DNA from 4 places in the Trujillonella humicola genome. Region 1 is predicted to be linked to each of the others. Evidence: riboswitches for the same ligand, from Rfam matches in the RefSeq annotation. Region 1 holds a riboswitch; each other region holds the start of a gene.
The links. A riboswitch is a leader RNA that binds a small molecule or an ion and turns the genes downstream of it on or off. The one in region 1 is predicted to bind cyclic di-AMP.
Positions count from the first base shown of each region.

Region 2: it holds a riboswitch for cyclic di-AMP, as region 1 does, so the genes downstream of both, ACK586_RS10750 (LysM peptidoglycan-binding domain-containing protein) here and ACK586_RS12475 (NlpC/P60 family protein) in region 1, are expected to answer to the same signal.
Region 3: it holds a riboswitch for cyclic di-AMP, as region 1 does, so the genes downstream of both, ACK586_RS22020 (C40 family peptidase) here and ACK586_RS12475 (NlpC/P60 family protein) in region 1, are expected to answer to the same signal.
Region 4: it holds a riboswitch for cyclic di-AMP, as region 1 does, so the genes downstream of both, ACK586_RS00065 (C40 family peptidase) here and ACK586_RS12475 (NlpC/P60 family protein) in region 1, are expected to answer to the same signal.

Region 1 is NZ_JBJNRJ010000020.1:55,202-58,793, forward strand. Features, by position in the region: gene ACK586_RS12460 (PHA/PHB synthase family protein) at 1-942, shown strand, start outside; gene ACK586_RS12465 (DUF4352 domain-containing protein) at 995-1,609, opposite strand; gene ACK586_RS12470 (hypothetical protein) at 1,838-2,008, opposite strand; cyclic di-AMP (ydaO/yuaA leader) riboswitch at 2,393-2,536, shown strand; gene ACK586_RS12475 (NlpC/P60 family protein) at 2,554-3,102, shown strand; gene ACK586_RS12480 (hypothetical protein) at 3,161-3,526, opposite strand.
Region 2 is NZ_JBJNRJ010000016.1:48,526-52,117, reverse strand. Features, by position in the region: gene ACK586_RS10760 (MMPL family transporter) at 1-1,277, opposite strand, end outside; gene ACK586_RS10755 (TetR/AcrR family transcriptional regulator) at 1,284-1,877, opposite strand; cyclic di-AMP (ydaO/yuaA leader) riboswitch at 2,091-2,234, shown strand; gene ACK586_RS10750 (LysM peptidoglycan-binding domain-containing protein) at 2,242-3,315, shown strand; gene ACK586_RS10745 (cation:proton antiporter) at 3,436-3,592, opposite strand, start outside.
Region 3 is NZ_JBJNRJ010000062.1:23,678-27,269, reverse strand. Features, by position in the region: gene ACK586_RS22030 (D-alanyl-D-alanine carboxypeptidase family protein) at 1-824, shown strand, start outside; gene ACK586_RS22025 (hypothetical protein) at 892-1,197, shown strand; cyclic di-AMP (ydaO/yuaA leader) riboswitch at 1,382-1,556, shown strand; gene ACK586_RS22020 (C40 family peptidase) at 1,684-2,676, shown strand; gene ACK586_RS22015 (M48 family metallopeptidase) at 2,808-3,592, shown strand, end outside.
Region 4 is NZ_JBJNRJ010000001.1:9,207-12,798, reverse strand. Features, by position in the region: gene ACK586_RS00080 (serine hydrolase domain-containing protein) at 1-215, opposite strand, end outside; gene ACK586_RS00075 (DUF3817 domain-containing protein) at 254-571, opposite strand; gene ACK586_RS00070 (hypothetical protein) at 728-1,279, shown strand; gene ACK586_RS00065 (C40 family peptidase) at 1,330-2,463, opposite strand; cyclic di-AMP (ydaO/yuaA leader) riboswitch at 2,499-2,591, opposite strand; gene ACK586_RS00060 (hypothetical protein) at 2,962-3,165, shown strand; partial or broken gene ACK586_RS00055 (YhjD/YihY/BrkB family envelope integrity protein) at 3,087-3,592, shown strand, end outside.

The sequences.
Region 1 (3,592 bases):
ACGTTCGTCGTCAGCTGGCGCAACCCCGGCAAGGCACAGGCGCACTGGGACCTCGACACCTACACCGAGCGCCTGCGGCGGGCCGTCGCGGTCCTGCGCCAGGTGACCGGCTCGCCCGACGTCAACACCGTCGGGTTCTGCGCCGGCGGGATCCTGCAGACCCTGCTGCTCAACCACCTGGCCGCGATGGACGACACGTCCGTGCACAGCGCCGCCTACGGCGTGACGCTGCTGGACTTCGCCGAGCGCGCCCCGCTCGGCGCCTTCGCCGGGCGGTGGGTGACCGGCCTGTCGGCGCGGCTGTCGCGGGCGCGCGGCGTGCTCGGCGGGACGTCGCTGGGCTCGGTGTTCAGCCTCATGAAGCCCGAGGACCTGGTCTTCGGCGGCCTGCGGTCGCAGTGGCTGCAGGGTGAGCCGGTGCCGGCGTTCGACGTCCTGGCCTGGAACTCCGACCCGACGAACCTCCCGGCCAAGGTGCACGGGCAGTTCCTCGAGATCTTCCGGGAGAACGCGCTGGTGCAGCCCGGCGGACTCACCGTGCTCGGCACACGCGTGGACCTCGGGGAGATCACCGTGCCGACGTTCGTGACCGGCGCGGTGACCGATCACCTGACGCCGTGGCGCGGCTGCTACCGGACGACGCGGCTGCTGTCGGGCCCGAGCACCTTCGTGCTGAGCAACGGCGGGCACATCCAGAGCCTGATCAACCCGCCGGGCAACCCGAAGGCCAGGCACTGGGTGGGCGGCGAGGCGGTGGCCGACCCCGAGGAGTGGCGGGCCGGCGCGGAGGAGCGCGCCGGCAGCTGGTGGGAGACCTGGGCGGAGTGGACGGCGGTGCGCTCGGGGCCGCGGGTGCCGGCGCCGGCCGCACTCGGCAGCGAGCGGCACCCGGTGCTCTGCGCGGCCCCCGGCCTGTACGTGCTGGACCTCGCGCCGGCCTGACACGCGGACGACCCCCGCCCGGCGGCGTGCCGGGCGGGGGTCGGACACGCCGCTACTGCAGGCTGACGGTGACACCACCCGAGAAGGACGAGTCGTGGAGCTCGATCGACGTGGGCACGGTGCCGGCCGGGACGTCGAACACGACCTTGCTGACGACCATGTTGCCCGGGTTGATCTCCTCGTACAGCGACGACGAGTCGTCCAGGTAGATGGCCGCCTCGGTGTCGGCGCTGAACTCCTGGCCCTGGGCGTTGAAGAGAGACGTGTTCTCCCCGAAGAAGCTCTGCGGCTCGTTCCCGATGTTGGACACGGTCAGGTCGACGACGCAGAACGTGCCCTGCGCGGTCGTGCTCATGTACTGGCTGCCGATCTCGGTGCGGCTGCAGTCGATGCCCTGGACGACGAACTCGAACTTCCCGTCGCGCGCCGGCTGACCGATCGTCGCGTCCGCGTTCACGGCAGGCGCCGAGTCGCCCGCGCCACCGGCCGCGCCACCGTTCGCCGACGTGCCACCGGAGTCCCCCGAGCCTCCGGCGCTCTGGCTGGCGATGACCGCGATGACGGCGATCGCCGCCACCACGAGGAACCAGGCCTTCTTGTAGAAGGGCTTCTTGGCCGGCGCCGGCGCCGCATAGGGCGGCTGGGGAGCCTGCAACTGCTGAGTCATGGCGGTCTTCCTCGCTGCGTCGATGAGTCCTGCAGAGACGACAAGGCGTCCTTGCGCGTCTGAGCTCTCATCGGCGCACCGAGCCGGAACGGGACCCCATCCACGGGGTACCGGAACCAACTAGCCCCAGCGGGCTCAACGGCCTCATGGACCTCCCCGGGGAGCAGACAGCCAGCGACCCCCGCCCGGCGGCTGCCGGGCAGGGGTCGTCGTGCGTTCGGGCTGGGGTCAGCGGACGGCGCCGCGTCCCCCTCCGGCCCCTCCGCCGCGCTTCTTGTTCTGGTCGCCGAACTTGGCCACCATCTGCTTGATCTTCTCCTGGTTGTGCGGCTTGCGGGCCTCCTGCACCAGCTTGGCGGCAACGCCTGAGGCGATCAGCTTCCGGATCATCCCGGCCATGTCTTCCTCCTCCAGTCGGGTCGGTTCACGTCGTCGTTGCCCCGTCGTTGCCCGCTCGACCGGTGGGTCAACCCCGGGCATTTCCGTCGACGCCCCGCCAACGCCCGGCGACGCTGCGTGGTGCCATGCCGCGGCGATTCGATTACACCGGACGATGCGACATGGGTCGCGACCCGGAGCGGCGGCGGGACGGCGTCCGCGCTGCTCAACGCCCGCACGGGCGGTTCCGACACGCCCGAGCTCGGGGTGGGACGGCCGTGGCGTGTCCGGCTGCGGGCCGCGCTGCCGGGGGTCGAGGGCCGCCCTAGCGTCATGCCGTCCGTCGAGGCCCCTACCCGTCGCTGATCAGCTGGCGACACTCGGCGGACCCGCCGAACCGGGCGCCGCGACGAAGCGCCGCCCGGACCGGGGACCCACCGAACCAGTGGGGTGAAGCGCTGTGCCGGGACGACGACGTCCCGGGACAGGCCGGGCGATTCCTGCGTCCGAACCCGTCAGCTAACCCGGTAGGCGGAACACGGAGACCCAAGGAGAACCCGTCGTCCATGACGACTACTCGCACGTCCTCGCGCCGTCTGCCCCGTTCCGTCAAGGGGGCCGCGATCGCCCTGGTCGCCGGTGCGGGCTTCGCCCTCACCCCCACTGCGGCCGCCGCCTCGGTGCCCGCCTCCGTCCCCGCCGCAGTGCCTGCCGCGGTGCCGGCGGCCGTTCCGACGGCCGTCCCGTCCTTCGCCCCGACCCCGGCGGCCCAGGTCGCCGTCGACACGGCGCTGGCCCAGGTCGGCAAGCCCTACCGGTGGGGTGGTGGCGGGCCGTCGAGCTTCGACTGCTCGGGCCTGGTCAAGTACTCGTACGCGGCCGCGGGCATCAACCTGCCGCACTCGTCGCGGATGCAGTCCCAGATCGGCCTGCCGATCAGCCTGTGGGACATGCAGCCCGGTGACCTGCTGTTCTTCTACAGCCCCGTCGGCCACGTCGGCATGTACGTCGGCAACGGGATGATGGTCCACTCCTCCACGTACGGGAAGCCCGTCTCCGTGGTGTGGGCCGGCTCGGTGCCCGGTTACGTCGGATCGGCCCGCCCCGCCTGGTGAGGATCCCTCGGCACCCCGGTCGCCGCGCTGCGACCGGGGCTCCGAGGCGCTCAGCCGCTCAGCCGCAGGGGGAATGCGGCCGGTCCGTGGGAGCCAGGGAGAACACGGCCTCCGGATCCCGCGGCCACGAGGCGAGGAACAGGTAGCCGAAGCGGGTGTTCAGGTGGGCCTCAGGGCCGGCCTCGGCCACCGCGCGGGCCAGCTCCCCGGGAGCGTGGTTGGCGAAGCCGACGACCTCGTCGCCGTCGGCGAGGGTGACCACCCCGTCGTGGACGCCGAGCACGAACACCGACCGCCACTCCGACAGCGCCCCGGTGTGGCACAGCAGGATCGTGGCGCGGTGCGGCGTGTGGCCGGCGGTCCTGCGCGTGCAGGTCGTCCCGACCGTCGGAGCGGGGCTGGGTTGCGGGTCGACGCTGGTCACGGTTCCTCCCCCGGGCGGCGCGGCGTTGCGGCCCTCTCCTCCCCTCCATCGACCGGACCACGCACC
Region 2 (3,592 bases), on a different contig from region 1:
TCGAAGAGGACGACGAGCGGGCCGGTGAAGCCGGCTCCGAAGCCCTCGACGAGCAGCTCCTGGGCCCGCTGGGCGGTCGTGCCCTCCGGCGGCTCCTGCACCAGCGTGGTCTGCATGGAGCCGAAGGGGATCGCGATGGCGCCGAGCGCGAGCACGGTCGCGACGAGCGCCAGGACCCGCCGGTGGGTCACCGTGGCGATCCAGCCGGAGAGCAGACCGCCCCGCCGCGCCGGCCGGCCGGCCCCGTCCCCGCCGGCCGAGGCGCGCTGCCGGCGCGGCAGCGCCCGCGGTCCGAGGAAGCCCAGCACGGCCGGCACCAGGGTGAGCGCGACGAGGACGGCGACGACGATCGTCAGCGCCGCGGCGATGCCCATCTGGGTGAGGAAGGGGATGCCGACGACGGACAGCCCGGCCAGCGCGATCACGACGGTGAGGCCGGCGGTGACCACGGCCGATCCGGCCGTGCCGACCGCGGTGGCCACGGCCGTGGGCACGTCGGCGCCGCGGCGCAGCTCCTGCCGGTGCCGCGTGATGATGAACAGCGCGTAGTCGATGCCGACGGCCAGGCCGAGCATCGCCGCCAGGATCGGCGTGGTCGAGGAGAGCTCGGTGACGCCGGTGGCGATCGTGATGCCGGCGACGCCGATCCCGACGCCGACCACCGCGGTGAGCAGGTTCAACCCGGCGACGAGCAGCGAGCCGAAGGTCACCGCCAGGACGACCAGGGCGACGACGACGCCGACCACCTCCGCGGGACCGCCGACGTGCGGCGGCTCCTGCACCGCCTCGCCGCCGACCTCGACGGTCAGGATGCCGCTGCCGGCGTCCTCGACCGCGGCGAGCAGCGCGTCCTGCTGCTCCGGGGTCACCTCGCCGGGCGCGGCGTCGTAGGCGACGGTGCTGTAGGCGATCGTCGGCTGGGCCGAGTTCACGCCGGGGTTGGCCGGGTCGAACGGGTCGCTGGCCCCCACGACGCCGGGCAGCTGCCCGAGGTCGGCGACCAGGGCCTGCACCGCCGGGACGTCGATCACCCCGCCTTCGGGCGAGGCGAAGACGACCCGCGCCGTGGCCCCGGAGGGACCGTCGGGGAACTCCTCGGCGATCCGCTCGAGCGCGTTGGTCGACTCCTGCCCCGGGATCGAGAAGCTGTTGTCGGTCTCCCCGGACAGGGTGACGGCGCCGACGCCCCCGCCCACGAGGACCACCAGCCAGACGAGCACGACGGGCAGCCGGCGCCGGTACGCGAAGGCCCCGAGTCGGGACAGCAGGACAGCCATGCGGGATCAGGCCTCCACCTGGTGGGGATCGGGGGGCGGCGCGCCGGGGCGGCGGTGGCCCAGCGCGTCGGAGCAGGTGGCGACGATGTGCCGCCGCCACTCGGTGGTCGTGCCCGCGGAGTGCGCGGCGAGGGTGAGGACGGCGAGCGCGGACAGGGCGCCGACGACCCGGACGAGCCGCTCGGCCTCGGCCGTCTCCTGCTCCACGCCGAAGGCGCGCAGCACCTCGGTGCCCGCCGCCGCCGGCTCCTCGGTCGCGGGCCCGGGATCGGTGGCCGGTCCGAGCATCAGGGCGACGATGCCCGGGTGGGCGAGGGCGACGTCCACGAGGATCTCGAGGGCCCGCAGGTCGCGCTCGCGGCCCGGCGGCAGCTCCGCCACCGCGCTCACGACTCGCCGCCCCATCCCCTCGGCGTGCGCCAGCACGGCCTCGTAGAGGGCGTCCTTGCTCGGGTAGTGGTGCAGCAGACCGGCCTTGGACAGGCCGACGGCGACCGCGATGTCCTGGACCGACGTCTTCGCGAACCCGCGACGGGCGAACAGCCCGGCGGCGCGGTCGAGGATGCCCTCGTCCACCTGCTGCCGGAACGGTCGTGCCACGTGTCCACGGTAGGCGGATGCCGACCGGATCGGTCGGGAAACCGGCCGTAGGGGTCGGGTGGGTTTCGTCACGGCCCCTGGACACGCCGGTACGAGCAGTGCGGACGCCGAGCATGATCTGCGTCACGACGACAACTGACATCTCCATACGTAGCGTCTTGGCAGCGTTCCGCACAGTGAACGCGGCGACCGGTCCGCCCAACCCTGCCCACCGGTCGTCATCCACTCCTCCCAGGGCAGGGGTGGGGGACCCAGGTCTCCACGGCGCATCCGCGCCTCGGGGTGAAGCCGCGCAGCGGCCGGGCACCGATCGCCCGAACCCGACAGCTCACCTCACCGGCGGTGATCGGAGAACTCACACCCCGTGTCCAAGCACCGCGCTCCCCGCTACGTCCGCACCAAGAAGGCCCTCTCCCGCGCTCCCCTCGCCGCCGGCGCCACCGTCGTCGGGCTCGGCGTCTTCGGCTCGCCGGCCACGGCGCAGGCCACCCCCGCCGTCCCCGACTGGTCCGGCGCCGCCGACGCCCACGTGCAGCACGCACACGGCTCGGCGTCCTCGGCTCCCGAGACCTACGAGGACACCACCGCGAGCTACGGCCGGCACGCGGCTCCGGACGGCACCTACACCGTCGTCCGCGGCGACACCGTGTCCCGCATCGCCGCCGACTTCGACCAGCCGTGGCGGGAGCTCTACCACCGCAACGTCTCGGCGATCGGCGCCGACCCGGACCTGATCTTCCCCGGCCAGGTCTTCACCCTGAGCGGTTCGGTCGGGACCGTCCCGGGCACCAACGGCCCCGCGGGCGACTCGGTCCCGCCGGCCCCCGAGCCGGCTCCGGCCCCCGACGCCGCCCCGGCACCCGAGGCCGCCCCAGAGCCGGAGCCCGCGCCCGCGCCCGCGCCCGCACCGGAGCCCGCGGCGGAGGCGGCCCCGGAGCCGGCCCCTGCGCACGCCCCCGAGCCCGCGCCGGCCCCTGCTCCCGAGCCGGCCCCTGCGCCCGCCCCCGAGCCGGCTCCGGCTCCGGTCGCCGCAGCGGCCCCGGCTCCGGCGCCGGTCGCCGCGGCCGTCGAGGCGGTCGCGCGCATCACCAACAGCGCCGGCCCGATCCGGCCGCCGGCGCAGGCCGCCGCGAACGCGGTGGTGTCGAACGTCCCGGGCGCCGCCGCCATCACGCTCGGCGGCACCCGCGCCAGCGCGGTCGACCCGCACGGCCACCCCTCGGGGCTGGCCGTCGACTACATGGTCATGCGGGACAACGCCCTCGGCGACGCCATCGCCCAGTACCACCTCGACCACTGGGGCGAGCTGGGTGTCGAGTACGTCATCTGGGAGCAGCGGATCATCACCTCCCCCGGTGGCGCCTGGCGGGCGATGGCCGACCGCGGTGGCGTGACCGCGAACCACTTCGACCACGTGCACGTGAACTACGTCGGCTGAGCCGACACGGCGGGCACCCCCGCAGCACGACGACGGCCGCCCGGTCCTGCACCGGGCGGCCGTCGCCGTCGCGGGGTGTCCCCGGACCGGCGGACCGGCCCGCCGGTCATCCCCGGCCGGTCACCTCGCCGCGCCCCACGTCCCGGCCTCCTCGAGGAGGATGGCGGCACCGCTGTCGGCGGCCGCGTGGAAAGGCCGCAGGACGACGTCCACACCGGCGGCCTCGAGCCGGTCGGCATCGTGGTCGTTGTGCGCGGTCAGCGCGACCGATCCGGTG
Region 3 (3,592 bases), on a different contig from region 1:
CCCTGGGCCTGCCCTACGCGCCGGGCACCACCGGGCCGGAGTCCTTCGACTGCGGGTCGTTGGTCCGGTCGGCCTACGGGGCGGCCGGCGTCGACCTCCCGGCCGACCAGGCCGGCCTCTTCGCCGTCACCCGGCCGATCGCGAAGGAGGACGTTCTGCCGGGAGACCTGGTCTTCCTCGGGACGCCGGAGGCCGGCCTGGGCCACGTGGGCCTGGCACTGGACACCCGGTCGATGCTGGCCGCCGACGCCCGGGCCGGCGCGGTGGTCGTGCGCTCCCTGCCGATGGACCAGGTGCTCGTGATCGGCCGGCCGAGCACCGGGCAGCGACCGGCCGAGCCGGCCCCCGGGCCGACCGGTGGCGCGCTGGAGGTGCAGTGCGGCAACACCGTGTACCCGCCGAGCTTCGACGGCGCGCGGTCGTGGGGCGGCTACCCCAACGGCCTCATCCCGCCGAGTGCGCTCTGCGAGATCGGCGTCGCGGCCCACGCGCTGCGCTGCGACGCGGCCGCGGCCTACCGCGCCATGAGCGCCGCCTTCGCCTCCGCGTTCGGCACGCCCCTGTGCATCACCGACTCCTACCGGACCTACGCCAGCCAGGTCCGGCTGTACGGGCAGAAGCCGGCGCTGGCGGCCGTGCCCGGGACCAGCAACCACGGCTGGGGTCTGGCGGTCGACCTGTGCGGCGGCGTCCAGACCTTCGGCACCGCGCAGTACCAGTGGATGGTGGCCAACGCGGGCCGGTTCGGCTGGCTGCACCCCACCTGGGCCGATCCGGGGAACGGCCGGGAGGAGCCGTGGCACTGGGAGTACGCCGGGACCTGACCGGAACTGTCGGAGGGCGTGCCTAGCGTCGCGCCCGACCGACGAGAGGACCGGGAGGAGAGCGGCCATGCTCATCGACTGCGACACCTGCACCGCCCGCGGTACCGGCTGCGCCGACTGCGTGGTGACGGTGCTGCTCGGCGCGCCGCCGGGCTGGCAGGGCACCGATCCGGCCGTGGTGCCGATGACCCGCCGTCCGGGCGCCCCCGAGGAGGAGTCCGCGACGACGACCACCCCGGGCGGGGTGGTCGTGGAGCTCGACGAGGTGGAGCGCCGCGCCGTCCGGGCGCTCGCCGAGGGGGGCCTGGTGCCCCCGCTGCGGCACCGGGCCGTGCCCGAGGAGACGCCGGGGGGCCGCCGCCGGATCGGCTGACCGCGGTGGTGACGCACCGGAGTGGCGAGCATGCTGAACGTGTCGATTCCCACAATCCACGCCTCCCGCGTTTGTCACATCTGCATCACGGCCGTACCGTGTCCGGCGTCCGACCGGGTGGTCGTCGCCCCGCGCGGGGCGACCTCGGCCGGACACCGCCGAGTCACCGCAGGCTCGGGCGCCACCTCCGGGGGCGCCCGGGACCGAGGTGAGCCGGGGACCCACCGCAGCACTGGGGTGAGTTCTCGTGCGCGCCGGCCCCGCCGGCGTGCACGCGCCGTCCGCGGCGCGCAGAGATAGGGCACGTCTTCCCAGCCCGAACCCGTCAGCTAACTCGGTAGGCGGTTGCTGAGGAAGAACGGAGAGCCGCCGACCGTGGCGACGCCTCGCCCTGCCCTGGGGCATGCACGAGCACAGTTCCACCCCGGTCTCCCGGCCGGGGACCAGCGTCCCTCCCGCCCCCGCCGGCTCGGCCGCGGGCTGCTGGTGGGGACCACGGCCGCCCTGGTCGTCACCGCCCTCCCGGGTACCGCCCTGGCAGACCCCGAGGCGGCGACGACCCCCGAGCAGGCCGCCCAGCTGGTGGCCGAGGCCAGCCACCGCCTCGAGGCGGTCACCGAGCAGGTGAACGAGGCCCGCGAGGTGCTCGCCCTGCAGCGCCTCGCCGTCGAGGCCGCGCGCCAGGAGCTGGCGACCACGCAGGAACAGCTGGACGCGCTCGACGGGCAGATCCGCCAGGTCGCGCGCAGCGCCTACACCGGAGCCGACGACAGCCTGGCCACGCTGAACCTGCTGATGACCAGCGACTCCGCCGAGGACTTCGTGAGCAGCCTGGCGATGCTCGACCAGATCTCCGGCCACACCACCGGCGTGCTGGACGACGTGTCGGCGGCGGCCGAGCAGGCCGAGCAGGCCGAGGCGGACGCCGAGGCCGCGGAGGTCGCCGCCCGGCAGACGCTCGACGACCTCAGCGCCCAGGAGGATGCGCTCCACTCCGACATCGCCGACTACCAGCGGCAGTACGACGAGCTGACCGCGGCCCAGCAGGCGCAGGTGCAGCAGGCCCAGACCGTGCGCACGGGCGAGCCCGTCGCCCCCGCCGCGGTCGCCCGCCCGGTGGCGAGCAGCGGCGCCGCCCAGGTGGCCGTCGACACCGCGCTGGCCCAGGTCGGGGACCCCTACGTCTGGGGGGCCGGCGGGCCGAACGCCTTCGACTGCTCCGGCCTCACGCAGTACGCCTACGCCGCCGCCGGCGTCAGCCTGCCGCACTCCAGCCGCATGCAGTCGCAGATGGGCACCGCCGTCTCGCGGGCCGAGATGCAGCCGGGCGACCTGATCTTCTACTACAGCCCGGTCAGCCACGTCTCCATGTACATCGGCAACGGCCAGATGGTCCACGCCTCCACCTCGGGCCAGCCGGTCAAGGTGGTCAGCGTGGACTCCATGGGCGGCATCACCGCCGTCCGCCGCATCCTCTGAGCCGGCGCGCCCCGCACTCCGGCTGCCGACGTGACCGGGCCGGTGACCCCTTCGGGGGTCACCGGCCCGCGTCGTGGCGGGCGCGGCGCCGGTCGGGGCGGTCCGCCCGGGTCCTCTTCTAAGCTCGGGACGTGTCCGCCCGCCGGGCCGCGCTCGTGGCCGCGGTCGTCCTCGGTGCGGCCTTCGTCCTCGTGGTGGTCCTGCGGACGCCCTGGACCCTGCTGCCCGACGTCCCCGGCGGGCCCACCGCGCCCGACCCCGGCGCCGGCCTGCCCGCCGCGGCCGTCGAGCGGGCCGAGGCCTTCGCGAGCGCCATCCGGCCGGCGTCGCTCGCCGCACTGGTGCTCGGGCTCGCGGTGTCGGCCGTGTTCGGCCTCACCCCCCTGGGCGCGCGGCTGGTGCAGGCCGTGGCGCGGCCGCTGGGCGGCGGCTGGGCCTGGCAGGTGGTGCTCGGCACCGTGGCGCTGCTGGCGGTCGGCCGGCTGGTCACCCTGCCGATCAGCGTCTACGGCGAGGTGGTGCGGCACCGCTACGGGCTGTCGACCCGCAGCTGGCCGCTGTGGGGCCGCGACGTCGTCGTCTCGCTGGCCATCGACGCGGCGCTCACGGCCCTGACGCTGCTCGCGCTCGTGTGGCTGGTCCGGCGGGCGCCGCGGACCTGGTGGGCCTGGGCGGCCGGGGCGGCCGCGGGCCTCGTCGTCGTCGGTTCGTTCCTCTACCCGGTCGTCATCGAGCCGGCCTTCAACACCTTCGAGCCGCTGCCGGCCGGGCAGCTGCGCACCGACCTGCTGGCGCTGGCCGAGGAGAACGGCACTCCCGTCGAGGACGTGCTGGTGTCCGACGCCTCCCGGCGGACGACGTCGCTGAACGCCTACGTGTCCGGCTTCGGCGGCACCCGCCGGATCGTCCTCTACGA
Region 4 (3,592 bases), on a different contig from region 1:
ATCACCGCGACCGCGGTGACCGTCTTGCTGATCGAGCCGAGCCGGTACTGGGTGTCCAGGACCGGCCCGGGCACCTCGCCGCGGCCGGCCGACCAGACCAGCCCGCCGTCGCGCACCACGCCGGCGACCAGCCCGGGCACCCGGCCGTCGCGCTGGGCCAGGGCCGTCCGGGCCAGCAGGGTGCGGGCGGTCGAGGGCAGCACGGGCTCGGGCATGACGGCGACCGTAGGGCAGCGGCCCGCGACCGCCCGGGTCAGGCCGTCTCGACCGCGCCCAGCCGGCCGGTCCGGCGCGCCCACAGCTCGAAGACCACGGTGGCCAGCGGCGGGATCGAGGCCGCGAGGGCCAGCAGCGTCGTCCCCGGCGACCAACGCAGCACCCGGGCCGTCAGGAGCGCGACCGCCACGTAGAGCACGAACACCGCCCCGTGGATCGGGCCGAACACCTGCACCCCCAGCTCGGACGTGCCCGGCACGTACTTGACGTACATGCCGGCCAGCAGGCCGACCCAGGTCAGCGCCTCGGCGACGGCGACGGCGCGGAACAGCGGGACGGCGGTGCGCGGGCTCATCGGCTCCCTCTCGACGGCGACGGTCCGCCCGGGTCCAACGGCCGACCGCGCCGCGGCGTCCCCACCCGGCGCTGTGACGTGCGCGGCAGGGCCCGGCCCGCGGGGCCGGCCTCCCCCGCCCTCACCGGGCGGGCTGCGGGTGGCAGGGTCGTCGGGGTGCGGGGACTGGCGCGGCGGGAGTTCTGCCTGGTCCTGCTGCGACGGATGGCCGACGTCCGCCCCGACCTGGTCGCCGACGCGCTGCCGCGGCTGTCGGCGACGCGCGGCGCAGCCCATGCGGCGCACACCCGGTGGCAGGCGCTGCAGCACAGTTCCCGGGCGCCCCGCGGCCTGGCCCTGCGGACGGCGGTGCTCGGACCGCCCGACACCTGCGTCCCCCGCCGGCACGGCGACCTGGAGCTGGAGCTGCGCCAGTGGCCGCTGCCGCTGTGGCCGCAGCTGCGCTGGCGGGTGGTCAGCGGCCCCGGCGGCGAGGTGCTCGACGAGCAGCTGGTCCGCGGTCCGGGTTCGGGGGTCCCGGCCGCGCGCCCGGGCCGGCTGCTGGTCTGGCAGCACGTCGTCGACGACGTCGCCGCCGTCCCCGGGGCCCGGCACGTGGGGGCGCAGGCGCCGGCGCACTGGGAGGTCGCGCTGCCCGACGGCCGGCGAGCCCGCTTCGTCTGGGGCCTGCTGCAGGCGGTCACCCGACCCCGGGCGGCCTCCCGGTAGGGGCCCGCCGCGAGCGCGAGCGAGCGGTGGAGGACGGGGAGGCCCGTCGACTACCCGGCGATGCGGCGGGCGCCGGAGTAGCCGCCCATGGAGTCGATCGAGGCGACCTTCACGACGTCCCCGGACGTCGGCGCGTGCACCATCTGGCCGTTGCCGATGTAGATGCCCACGTGGCTCACGGGGCTGTAGAAGAAGACCAGGTCGCCGGGGCGCAGGTCGGCGCGGGAGACGGCCTGGCCCATCTGGGACTGCATCCGGCTGGAGTGCGGCAGGCTGATCCCGGCGGCGCGGAAGGCGTACTGGGTCAGTCCCGAGCAGTCGAAGGAGCGCGGCCCGGCGGCGGCCCACACGTAGGGCTTGCCGCGCTGGGCCATGGCGGTGTCGATCGCGACCTGGGCGGCCCCGCCGCCGGTCACGACCGGCGCGGAGGGCGCCGAGGCGGCCGGCCCGGAGGGTTCCGAGGTCGCCGTCGCCCCGGTCGACTCCTCGCGGTCGTCGCGGCTGGCGGTGGTCTCGGCGTGCGCCGCTGCCGCCGCGGCCAGCGCGGCCTGCTGCTCGGCGGCGGTCAGCCGCTGGAAGTCGGCCCGGTACTCGGCGATCTCGGCCTCGAGCGCGGCCTGCTGCGCGGCGACGGCGTCGTAGGTGCGCTGCGCCTCGGCGGCCGCGGCGTCGGCGGCGGCACGGGCGGCGGCCGCCGCGTCGCCGGCGGACACGGCCGTGGTCAGCAGGTCGCTCTGGTGGTCGGCGACCATGCCGAGGACGGCGACCTGGTCGATGAACTCCTCCGGCGACTCGCTGGTCAGCAGGGCCGCCAGCGAGCCACCGGTCTGGCCGGTCCACGCGCTGCGGGCCACACCGCGCACCTGCTGCTGCGCGCCCGCGACCTGCGCCTGCGCCGCGTCGGCGGCGGTCGTGGCCTCCGCCGCGGCGGCCTGCAGACCGAGGAGGTGCTCTCGTGCCTCGTTGAACTGCTCGGTCACCGCCTCGAGCTCGTGACCGCGGGCGGCCATCAGCTCGGCGGCCTCGGCCGCGGTGCCCGGCTCCTCGGCCCCCGCGGGAGCCGGCACGAGGGTCACGCCGAGGGCCACGCCGATCGCGGAGGCCAGCAGCAGCGCCCGGCGGGTGACCGGGCTGCGGCGGGGGTGGTGCGGGCGCGCGGGGAAGGCACGCTCAGGGGTCGCCATGGTCCGGCGGCTCTCCGTTTCTCCGACGGCCGCCTACCGGGTTAGCTGACGGGTTCGGGCGGGAGAACGCCCGGTGCTCGCGGGAGGTCCGCGGGCACTGCACCCCAGGACTGCGGTGGGTCCCCGGCCCGGCGTCCCCTCGGGAGGGTCGGCCGGCTCGACGGCGTCCGCGGGGTGTCACCCAGGTCGGTGACGCTGCGCCCCTCCGGACGCACAGACGGTAAGCGCCGTGACGGGTCCGTGACAATCACCAGCGTGTAATTCGTTTGCTCACGGTGAGCGACCGATTCCGTGCCGCAACCTCCGGGACGGCGTCCCTACCCGAGGACCGGGGGGCTGACCTGCACTGACGCTTCGAACCGGCCCGCGCACCGGAGCCGTGCCGGACGGCCCCGGGGCGGGAGCCCGCGGTGACCCCGGCCACGCCCCCGGATGACGGCGTCGGGCCCTGTCGTCCGCCGGGTTTGCCGGTGCGGTCCCGCGTGCACTCTGCGGGGCATGCGCATCACCCGGCGGGCACTGACCCGCCCGCTCGTCGCCCTCGCCATCGCCGCCTCCGTGACCACCGGGTGCAGCAACACCGAGGGCGGGACGAACACCGACGTGGACCGCAACGAGCAGGAGTGCGGCACCGCCGAGAACACCGCCGACTGCGCCGAGACGGAAGGCCCGTCGACCCAGACCTCCGAGTCCGAGGGCTGAGCACCTCGGGCTCCCCGCTGCCCGCGGGGTCCGCGTGGACCCGAGCCCGGGTCCGCGCGGAGCTGCGCTTCCTCGGGGCCACGGTCCGCGACCGGCTGCGCGGCCGCGACCTCGCGCTGATCGGCGCCGGGCTGACGTTCTACGCCGGGATCGCCGTCATCCCCCTGCTGCTCGTGGCCGTGCGGCTCACCGGCCTGGTGATCGGCGCGGACGAGGTGCAGCGGCTCACCGACCGCCTGGTCGAGGTGCTGCCGGCCGAGCTCGGCGCCCCCGACGTCGTGGTGGACCTGGTGGACGCCGGCCTGGGCATGGACGTCCTGGGCTTCCTGCTGGCCCTGCTCCCGCTGTCGTTGTACGGGGAGGGGCTGCGCCGGTCGCTGCTGCGCTTCAGCGGGCGGCACGACACGCTGACCGGCTGGCGGGGCCG